Regions from separate parts of the Streptomyces sp. NPDC046712 genome, predicted to be linked through region 2. Evidence: riboswitches for the same ligand, from Rfam matches in the RefSeq annotation. Region 2 holds a riboswitch; each other region holds the start of a gene.

Region 1 (3,266 bases), on a different contig from region 2:
GCTCGGGGTGCTCGCGCTGCTCGCGGGCGCGGTCATTCTGATGGCCGCGCTCGACGCGGACGCCGGGGCGGAGATCGTCACCGTGCCCCTGCTGCTGATCGGGCTCGGCATGGGCGCGATGGCGTCCCAGCTCGGTGCGGTCACCGTCTCGGCCGTACCGGACCGGCAGAGCGCGGAGGTCGGCGGCATCCAGAACGCCGTCACCAACCTCGGCTCCTCGATCGGTACGGCACTGGCGGGGTCGCTCATGATCGCCGCGCTCACGTCGTCGTTCCTGGCGAGTGTCGAGCAGAACGCGGCGGTTCCGGCCGAGGTCAAGAACAAGGCGGCCGTCGAACTGTCGAGCGGGATTCCCTTCCTCTCGGACGCCCAGCTCCGGACGGCCCTCGACGAGGCGGGCACGAGCCCGGAGGTGGCCGAGGCCGCACTGGACGCGAACGCCGAGGCCAGACTCGACGGCCTGCGGGCCGCCCTCGCGATCCTCGCGCTCGCCTCCGTCCTGGCGATGTTCTTCACCTCGCGGATCCCTCAGACTCAGCCCGGCCGACCAGGGCCCTGACGGCGGGCAGTCGTCGACACCGGGCCACGGGCTGCCGTCTGCGACACTGGTACCACCATGCCCAAGCCCGGAGAACTCACTTTCGTCGCCCCCCGCGGAGCCAAGAAGCCGCCGCGGCACCTTGCCGACCTCACGCCCGCCGAGCGCAAAGAGGCCGTCGCCGCGATCGGCGAGAAGCCGTTTCGCGCCAAGCAGCTGTCCACCCACTACTTCGCGCGGTACGCCCACGACCCCGCCGAGTGGACCGACATCCCCGCCTCCTCGCGCGAGAAGCTGCAGGGGGAGCTGCTGCCCGACCTGATGTCCGTGGTCCGGCACATCTCGTGCGACGACGACACCACCCGTAAGACGCTGTGGAAGCTGCACGACGGCACGCTCGTCGAGTCCGTGCTCATGCGGTACCCGGACCGGGTCACCATGTGCATCTCCTCGCAGGCCGGCTGCGGGATGAACTGCCCGTTCTGCGCCACGGGACAGGCCGGGCTCGACCGGAACCTGTCGACGGCCGAGATCGTGCACCAGATCGTCGACGGGATGCGCGCCCTGCGCGACGGCGAGGTGCCCGGTGGGCCCGCGCGGCTCAGCAACATCGTCTTCATGGGCATGGGTGAGCCGCTCGCCAACTACAAGCGGGTCGTCGGCGCCATCCGCCGGCTGACCGACCCCGAGCCGGACGGGCTCGGGCTCTCGCAGCGCGGCATCACCGTCTCCACCGTCGGTCTCGTGCCCGCGATGCTGCGCTTCGCCGACGAGGGCTTCAAGTGCCGGCTCGCCGTCTCGCTGCACGCGCCCGACGACGAGCTGCGCGACACCCTCGTGCCCGTCAACACCCGCTGGAAGGTCCGCGAGGTCCTCGACGCCGCCTGGGAGTACGCGGAGAAGTCCGGCCGCCGGATCTCCATCGAGTACGCCCTCATCCGCGACATCAACGACCAGGCATGGCGCGGCGACCTGCTCGGGCGGCTGCTCAAGGGCAAGCGGGTGCACGTCAACCTGATCCCGCTGAACCCGACGCCGGGGTCGAAGTGGACCGCCTCCCGTCCCGAGGACGAGAAGGCGTTCGTCGAGGCCATCGCCGCCCACGGTGTTCCGGTCACCGTCCGTGACACCCGCGGGCAGGAGATCGACGGTGCCTGTGGACAGCTGGCGGCGTCGGAACGCTGACCTTGTAGTCTGAGCTCGAACATATGCATATTCCGACAGGGGAGCGCCACAGCGCTGAGAGTGCGGCACCGTCAGGCCGCAGACCCTCTGAACCTCGCCCAGGTCATTCTGGGTAGGAAGTTCGGTCGTTACTCGAGCTGTAGCGCCCTGCCCGCGGCCATGATCACCGGCCGCGGGCAGGGCCGCGTCTCTTCCTGGTCATACCCAGGAGGAATTCCAGTGAGCACGAAGAAGATGGGCGCCGCGGCGATCGCCGCCGCGCTGGGGGTCACCACCCTCGCCGCCTGCGGCGGATCCGAGGACAAGGCCGACGCCCCTGCCCCCAAGACCGTGACCCTCGTGAGCCACGACTCCTTCAACGCCTCCAAGGAGGTCCTGGCGGAGTTCACGAAGCAGACCGGCTTCACGGTCAAGGTGCTGAAGAGCGGCGACGCAGGCGAGGCCGTCAACAAGGAGATCCTGACCAAGGGCTCCCCGCAGGGCGACGTGTTCTTCGGCGTCGACAACACCCTGCTCTCCCGCGCCCTCGACAACGGGATCTTCGTCCCTTACGAGGCGAAGGGCCTGGACCGGACCCCCGCCGAGCTCCAGCTCGACAAGGAGCACCGGGTCACCCCGATCGACACCGGCGACATCTGCGTCAACTACGACAAGAAGTACTTCGCCGACAAGAAGCTCGCGCCCCCGCAGACCTTCGAGGACCTGACCAAGGCCGAGTACAGGAACCTGCTCGTGGTCGAGAACCCCGAGCGGTCCTCCCCGGGCCTCGGCTTCCTGCTCGGCACCGCCGCTCAGTACGGCGACGAGGGCTGGCAGGACTACTGGAAGAAGCTCAAGGCCAACGGTGTGAAGACCGTCGACAGCTGGGAGCTCGCCTACAACCAGGAGTTCTCCGGCTCCGCGGGCGGCAAGAAGGCCAAGGGAGACCGGCCGCTGGTCGTCTCGTACGCCTCCAGCCCGCCGGTCGAGGTCCTCTACTCCGAGCCGCAGCCCAAGGACGCCCCCACCGGGGTCTCCACCGGCACCTGCTTCCGGCAGACCGAGTTCGCCGGACTGCTGAACGGGGCGAAGAACCCCGAGGGCGGCAAGGCGCTGATCGACTTCCTGATCTCCAAGAAGTTCCAGGACGACATGCCGCTGCAGATGTTCGTCAACCCGGTGGCCAAGGACGCCACCCTGCCCGAACTCTTCACCAAGCACGGTGTGGTGATCGACAAGCCGCAGACCATGGCGCCCGAGAAGATCGCCGAGAAGCGTGACCAGTGGATCCAGCAGTGGTCGTCGCTCGTTCTGAAGTAGTTCCCGACCGCAGGGGAAGCGCGGCGCGGCTCGGCCTGATGGTCGTGCCCGTCGCCTTCTTCGCGCTCTTCTTCGCCTGGCCCGTCGCCTCGATCGTCGAGCGCGGGCTGCGGGTCGACGGCGCGTGGCAGTTCGGCCGCTTCGGCGAGACGCTGAGCCGGCCGGAGATCCTCGACGTCCTCTGGTTCACGCTCTGGCAGGCACTCGCCTCCACCGGCCTGACCCTGCTGATCGCGCTGCCCGG
Region 2 (3,266 bases):
CAGCGGGCCGAGGGTGTAGAACGGCGCCTCCTCGCAGATCTCCTGCTGAAGGTCGATGTTCTCCTTGATCTTGTGCATCGGGACGTGGCCCGGGCCCTCGATCATCGTCTGCACGTTGTGGCGCTTGGCGATCGTGTTCAGCTCACCGAGCGTCTTCAGCTCCGCGAACTGCGCCGCGTCGTTGGCGTCCGCGATCGAACCGGGGCGCAGACCGTCGCCCAGCGAGTACGTGACGTCGTACGTCGCGAGGATCTCGCAGAGCTCCTCGAAGTTCGTGTAGAGGAAGTTCTCCTTGTGGTGCGCCAGGCACCAGGCGGCCATGATCGAGCCGCCGCGCGAGACGATGCCGGTCTTGCGGCGGGCGGTCAGCGGCACGTACGGCAGCAGCACGCCGGCGTGCACCGTCATGTAGTCGACGCCCTGCTCGGCCTGCTCGATGACCGTGTCCTTGTAGATCTCCCAGGTCAGCTCCTCGGCCTTGCCGTCGACCTTCTCCAGGGCCTGGTAGAGCGGCACGGTGCCGATCGGCACGGGGGAGTTGCGCAGCACCCACTCGCGGGTGGTGTGGATGTTGCGACCGGTGGACAGGTCCATGACCGTGTCGGCGCCCCACTTGGTCGCCCACGTCATCTTCTCCACCTCCTCCTCGATCGAGGAGGTCACGGCGGAGTTGCCGATGTTGGCGTTGACCTTCACCAGGAACCGCTTGCCGATGATCATCGGCTCGATCTCCGGGTGGTTGACGTTCGCCGGGAGCACCGCGCGACCTGCGGCGATCTCCTCCCGTACGACCTCGGGGGAGACGTTCTCGCGGATCGCGACGTACTCCATCTCCGGGGTGATCTCGCCCCGGCGGGCGTACGCGAGCTGCGTCACCGCCGCCCCGTCGCGGCCCCGGCGGGGCTGGCGCGGGCGGCCGGGGAAGACGGCGTCGAGGTTCTTCAGGCCCCCGCGCGGCGAGGTGTGCTTGATGCCGTCGTCCTCGGGGCGGACCGGCCGGCCCGCGTACTCCTCGGTGTCCCCGCGGCCGATGATCCAGTTCTCGCGCAGCGGCGGAAGGCCCCGCCGTACGTCGGTGTCGATGGTGGGGTCGGTGTACGGACCGGACGTGTCGTACAGCGTCACGTCCTTGCCGTTGGTGAGGTGCACCTGTCGGACGGGCACTCGGAGGTCGGGGCGCGAGCCCTCGACATATCCCTTGTGCCAGCCCGGCTTGCGCTCGTCCTGGCTGGTGGCAGGCGTGCGTGCATCCTGAATGGTCATGAGACCGATCTCCCTACGCCGGCATTACCCGGTAACAGGTTCGGCGGTCGGCGCAGCCTCCTCCCGTACGTACGTCATGTACGCGCGTACGGTGATCAGCGCCCTCTCAGCCCGGTGCTCCGAGCTCCCGCGTGTGCAAAGGTGCCACCACGCTAGCGTCAATCCGGCCGTGCTGAACAGTGGGCCCCCACCGTTCTTGCGATGATCGGTCGGTGACTTCCTCGCAGCAGACCCCAGAACCCGACGGCCACGACGGACATGGTGACGCGGGCCACGGGCACGGCCATACCCACAGCCATGGGCCGGCCGCGCCTGTCTCGCGGCATCTGCGCAGGGTCATCGCCGCCGTCCTGATCCCGTTCGCCACGGCCGTGGTGGTCGGTCTCGTCGTCCTGTGGCCGGGGGGCGCCCCGGAACACGAGCGCACCGGCGTCGGCTTCGATCGGCAGACGTACCAGGGCGAGGTCGTCTCGGTCGAGCAGGTCGACTGCAAGGATGTGAACGCCGCCCAGGTCCCGCCGACCGGGGACACCTCCACCCCCGAGGGCCGCGAGGCCGTCGACGCCCAGCAGGGGCAGTGCGAGAAGGCGACGATCGAGGTCACCAGCGGCCCGGACAAGGGACGTACCTTCACGGAGATCGTGCAGCCGGACGCGCCGCGCCAACTGGACCAGGGGCAGGGCGTGGTGGTGGCGTACGCCCCCGACGCCCCGCGCGATCTGCAGTACTCGGTGACGGATGTGAACCGCAAGGTTCCGCTGACGGTCCTCGCTCTGATCTTCGCGGTCGTGGTCGTGCTCGTCGGCCGGATGCGCGGAGTGATGGCACTGATCTCGCTCGCCTTGAGCTTCCTGATCCTGACCTTCTTCATCCTCCCGGCGATTCTTCAGGGTTCGAATCCGCTGGTGGTCGCCGTGATCGGATCGAGCGCGATCATGCTGATCGCGCTCTACATGTGCCACGGCCTGTCGGCCCGCACCTCGGTCGCGGTGCTCGGAACGCTGATCTCGCTGCTTCTGATCGGACTGCTCGGCTCGCTCTTCATCGGCTGGGCCTCGCTGAGCGGCAACACGGACGACAACACCGGTCTGATCCACGGCCTCTACCCGGACATCGACATGTCCGGTCTGCTGCTCGCGGGCATCATCATCGGATCGCTCGGTGTCCTCGACGATGTGACGGTGACCCAGACCTCGGCGGTGTGGGAGCTGCACCAGGCCGACCCCCGGATGGGGCCCCGCGCGCTGTACCGGGCCGGGATCCGGATCGGTCGCGACCACATCGCGTCCGTGGTGAACACCCTGGTGCTCGCCTACGCCGGTGCGGCCCTGCCCCTGTTGCTGCTCTTCTCCATCGCGCAGAGCAGCGTGGGGACGGTGGCCAACAGCGAGCTGGTCGCGGAGGAGATCGTCCGGACGCTGGTGGGATCGATCGGTCTGGTCGCCTCGGTACCCGTCACCACCGCGCTCGCCGCCCTGGTGGTCTCCGCCGACCGGCCGGGCGACCGGGCTCCGGAGAAGCGTTCATCCAGGGGTGGACGCCGCCGCCGGGCCAAGTGATCTCCCCCGGTCCCCTCCTCGACGGGGTGCCTGGGGAGCCACTCAGCCCGCGTTCTCCTCTGCCAGAATCCGGCCGAGCGCGGCTTCCAGATTGTCCTCGAAGTCGCCCAGTGTCCGTTCCTGACCGAGAGGAACCAACCTGTCCGTACGGTCGAGGAAGGCGACGAGCGGCGGGGCGCTGGCACGGAACAGCGCCCGGTCACTGCCGACCTGGAGCCGGATGGAGACGTCCGACAGCACCTCGGCATCGGTCGGCGCGATGTGCACATCGCCGTCCCCGCTCGGTCGGTTGATCCCGTCCAGCAGCAGCTCTCTCCCGAACGCCCAGGTCACAGGCGCATCTCCGGGGAGATGGAAGGTCATTCGCACCGCGTAGGGATCCCGGGTCTCGTATCGGAGTTCCACCGGGATCCTGAAGGAGAGCTCCTCGGAGACGAGGAAGCT
Region 3 (3,266 bases), on a different contig from region 2:
CGGTCGGGTCGAGGCGCCGCATGGCGACGGTGGTGAGCTCGGTGCCGCTGGCGACCAGAGAGCGTTCGAGGACGTCCAGGCTGGGGGCCCCGCCCGTGCCCATGATCAGGCGGGAGGAGAACTCCGTACCCCCGAGGAGGAATGAGTCGTCGGACATCGCGCTCAGCCCCCCTGCACGGCGGTGAGGACCTCGACCCGGTCGCCCTCGCCGAGGACGGTCGCGGACCACTGGCTGCGCGGCACGACGGTCTCGTTGACGGCCGCGGCCACGCCCGACGGCGCCGCCGTCAGCGTCGCGACCAGGGAGTCGAGGGTCGTGGGTGCGGTGAGGACGTGTGCCTCGCCGTTGACGGAGACGTTCGTCGGGACGTTCGTCGGGACGTTCATGCGGGCTGCTCCTGACGTACGGGGGAGAAGCGGCGGGGGGTGAAGGGGCGGGCCTCGTCCGGAAGCACGCCGGTGGTGAGGAGGTCGGCCATCACATCGCCGGTGACGGGGGTGAGCAGGACCCCGTTGCGGTAGTGGCCGGTGGCCAGCCGGAGGCCGGGCAGCGCGGTCGGGCCGAGCAGCGGAGCGTTGTCCGGCGAGCCGGGCCGCAGGCCCGCGCGGGTCTCGGTGAGCGGCAGCTCGGTGATGCCCGGCACGAGCTCATGGGCGTCGCGCAGCAGCTCGTAGACACCGCCCGCCGTGACGGTGGTGTCCCAGCCCAGCTCCTCGCTGGTCGCGCCGACCACCAGCTCGCCGTTCTCGCGCGGCACCAGATAGACATGGCTGCCGCGCACGACGGCCCGGACGGTCCGGGACAGGAACGGGGCGTACGCCCGCGGCACGGTCAGCCGCAGCACCTGCCCCTTCACGGGGCGTACGGGCGGCAGCACCTCCTCCGGTACGCCGGCGAGCCGGCCACTGAGGCTGCCGCCGGCCAGCACGACCTGGTCCGCCTCGAGCGCGGCGCCGTCCGCGAGCCGTACGCCGGTCGCCCGGTCCCGTACCACCGTCAGCCGCTCCGCCAGGGCCCGGTGGAAGACCACCCCGGCCCGTTCGCAGGCGACGACCAGCGCGTCCGCGAGCCGGCGCGGATCGACCTGGTGGTCGCCGTCGACCCGCAGTCCGCCGCGCACCCCCGGAGCGAGCATCGGCTCCAGTCGGCGGCACTCGCGCCCGCTGAGCCACTCCGACTCCAGGCCGCAGCGGGTCTGCAGGGCGTGCAGCTCGCGCAGGTGCGCCCGGTCGTCGGCGTCGAGCGCGACGGCGAGTGTGCCGCAGGCGCGGTAGCCCACGTCGTGCCCGGTGGCGTCCTGGAGCTCGGCGACGAAGTCCGGATAGCGGCGCGCGGAGGCGAGGTTGAGGGCGAGCAGGGTCTCCTCGCCGTAGTGGAGTTCGGTGACGGCGGCCAGCATCCCGGCCGCCACGCGGGCGGCCCCGCCGCCCGGTTCCGGGTCCACGACCGCGGTGCGCAGCCCGCGCTGCGCCGCCCGCCAGGCCGTGACCAGACCGATGATTCCGCCCCCGATGACGAGAACGTCAGATGTACTGCATGTACGCGACATGGGCGTCCAGCCCCTCCCTTCGCCGGCATGACCCGGATCAGGTTCGTACGGTCGGAGGCCGGCCAGCCTCCCTCTCAGCCCGGTGCGTCCGGGCTCCCGCGAGTGCTCTACGTTGACGGTCAGACTATCCCCCGCCCCCGACGCCCAGTAAGGGAGCCTCCGCTGTGGCTCGATCTCTCGACGGACTGGTCCTCGCCCCGGTCGCCGACCAGGCGCCCGGTCAGGTCGGTACGCGTACCCGCTTCACGTACCACGAGGAGGACGGCCGGATCTGGGCCGAGTACGCCGGCGGGGACGTCGTCCGGGGGAATCTCGTCGGCACGCGCGCGGGGGACCGGCTCGACTTCCGGTACGTCCAGCTGAAGCAGGACGGATCCACCTCTTCCGGGCATTGCGTCTCGACCGTGGTGGAGCTGCCGGACGGGCGCGTTCGGCTGGAGGAGACCTGGGCATGGGAGTCCCAGGAGGGCGCCGGCACCAGTGTGGTCGAGCAACTGCCTTCCTGACGGAGTATCAGATTTGTAAGGTGATCGGGTGAGCGAGCAGAAGCAGGCACAGCAGCGGGTCGTGATCGTGGGCGCCGGCATGGCGGGGGTGCAGACCGCCGTCGCCCTGCGCGAACAGGGCTTCACCGGCCCGGTCGTCCTCATCGGGGCCGAGCCGCACCAGCCCTACGACCGGCCGCCCCTCTCCAAGGCGGTCCTCCTCGGCAAGGCCGAGGACTCCGCCTTCGACGTCGACTTCGAGGCCCTCTCCATCGAGCTGCGCCTCGGTCTCGACGTCACCGGCCTGCGCGCCGACGACCACGAGGTCGACACCGAGGCCGGGCCCGTCCCGTACGACGTCCTGGTCCTCGCCACCGGCGCCGAGCCGGTCACTCTGCCCGGCACCGAGGGCGTGCCCGGAGTCCATCTGCTGCGCACCCTCGACGACGCCGCCCGCCTCAAGCCCGTCCTGGAGCGGCGCCACGACATCGTCGTGGTCGGTGCCGGCTGGATCGGCGCCGAATTCGCCACCGCCGCCCGCGAGGCGGGGTGCGCCGTCACCGTCGTCGAGGCCGCCGACCGCCCGCTCGCGGGCGCGCTCCCCGTCGAGGTCACCGCCCCCATGGCGCAGTGGTACGACGAGAGCGGTGCCGAACTCCTCACCCACGCGCGTGTGGCCGGCGTCGAACCCGGCACGGTCGTCCTGACCGACGGCCGGCAGCTGACCGCCGACGCGGTCGTGGTCGGCATCGGCGCCCGGCCCGCCACCCGCTGGCTCGCCGGCTCCGGCATCGCCCTCGACACGGACGGCTCCGTCACCGCCGACGAGCGGCTGCGCACCTCCCTGCCCGACGTGTACGCAGTCGGCGACTGCGCCTCCTTCCCCTCCGCCCGCTACGGCCGGCGGCTCCTGGTCCACCACTGGGACAACGCGCTCCAGGGGCCGCGCACCGTCGCGGCCGAGATCATCGGTGAGGCCCCCCGGCCGTACGACCCGGTGCCGTACTTCTGGTCCGAGCAGTTCGGCCGCTTCGTGCAGTACGCCGGACACCACGCGGGCGACACGGAGCTGCTCCGGCGCGGCGACCCGGCCGGACCCTCCTGGTCCGCGCTCTGGCTGCGCGACGGCGTCCTCGTCGCCCTGCTCGCCGTCGGACGCCCCCGCGACCTGGCCCAGGGCCGCAAGCTGATCGAGTCCGGCACCCGCATCGACCCGGAGCGGGCCGCCGAC

The links. Region 2 has a riboswitch for thiamine pyrophosphate ahead of thiC (phosphomethylpyrimidine synthase ThiC). Riboswitches for the same ligand answer to the same signal wherever they lie in the genome.
Region 1: linked by a shared signal. The riboswitch ahead of ABZ939_RS09220 (thiamine ABC transporter substrate-binding protein) and the one ahead of thiC (phosphomethylpyrimidine synthase ThiC) in region 2 are both predicted to bind thiamine pyrophosphate.
Region 3: linked by a shared signal. The riboswitch ahead of thiO (glycine oxidase ThiO) and the one ahead of thiC (phosphomethylpyrimidine synthase ThiC) in region 2 are both predicted to bind thiamine pyrophosphate.

Annotation. Positions count from the first base shown of each region.
Region 1 is NZ_JBEYYW010000005.1:157,789-161,054, forward strand. Features, by position in the region: gene ABZ939_RS09210 (MFS transporter) at 1-559, shown strand, start outside; gene rlmN (23S rRNA (adenine(2503)-C(2))-methyltransferase RlmN) at 617-1,723, shown strand; TPP riboswitch at 1,751-1,860, shown strand; gene ABZ939_RS09220 (thiamine ABC transporter substrate-binding protein) at 1,958-3,022, shown strand; gene ABZ939_RS09225 (iron ABC transporter permease) at 3,061-3,266, shown strand, end outside.
Region 2 is NZ_JBEYYW010000003.1:236,139-239,404, reverse strand. Features, by position in the region: gene thiC (phosphomethylpyrimidine synthase ThiC) at 1-1,263, opposite strand, end outside; TPP riboswitch at 1,257-1,404, opposite strand; gene ABZ939_RS05605 (YibE/F family protein) at 1,476-2,822, shown strand; gene ABZ939_RS05600 (SsgA family sporulation/cell division regulator) at 2,865-3,266, opposite strand, start outside.
Region 3 is NZ_JBEYYW010000037.1:54,842-58,107, forward strand. Features, by position in the region: gene ABZ939_RS33445 (thiazole synthase) at 1-157, opposite strand, end outside; gene thiS (sulfur carrier protein ThiS) at 163-387, opposite strand; gene thiO (glycine oxidase ThiO) at 384-1,550, opposite strand; TPP riboswitch at 1,548-1,660, opposite strand; gene ABZ939_RS33460 (hypothetical protein) at 1,715-2,056, shown strand; gene ABZ939_RS33465 (FAD-dependent oxidoreductase) at 2,085-3,266, shown strand, end outside.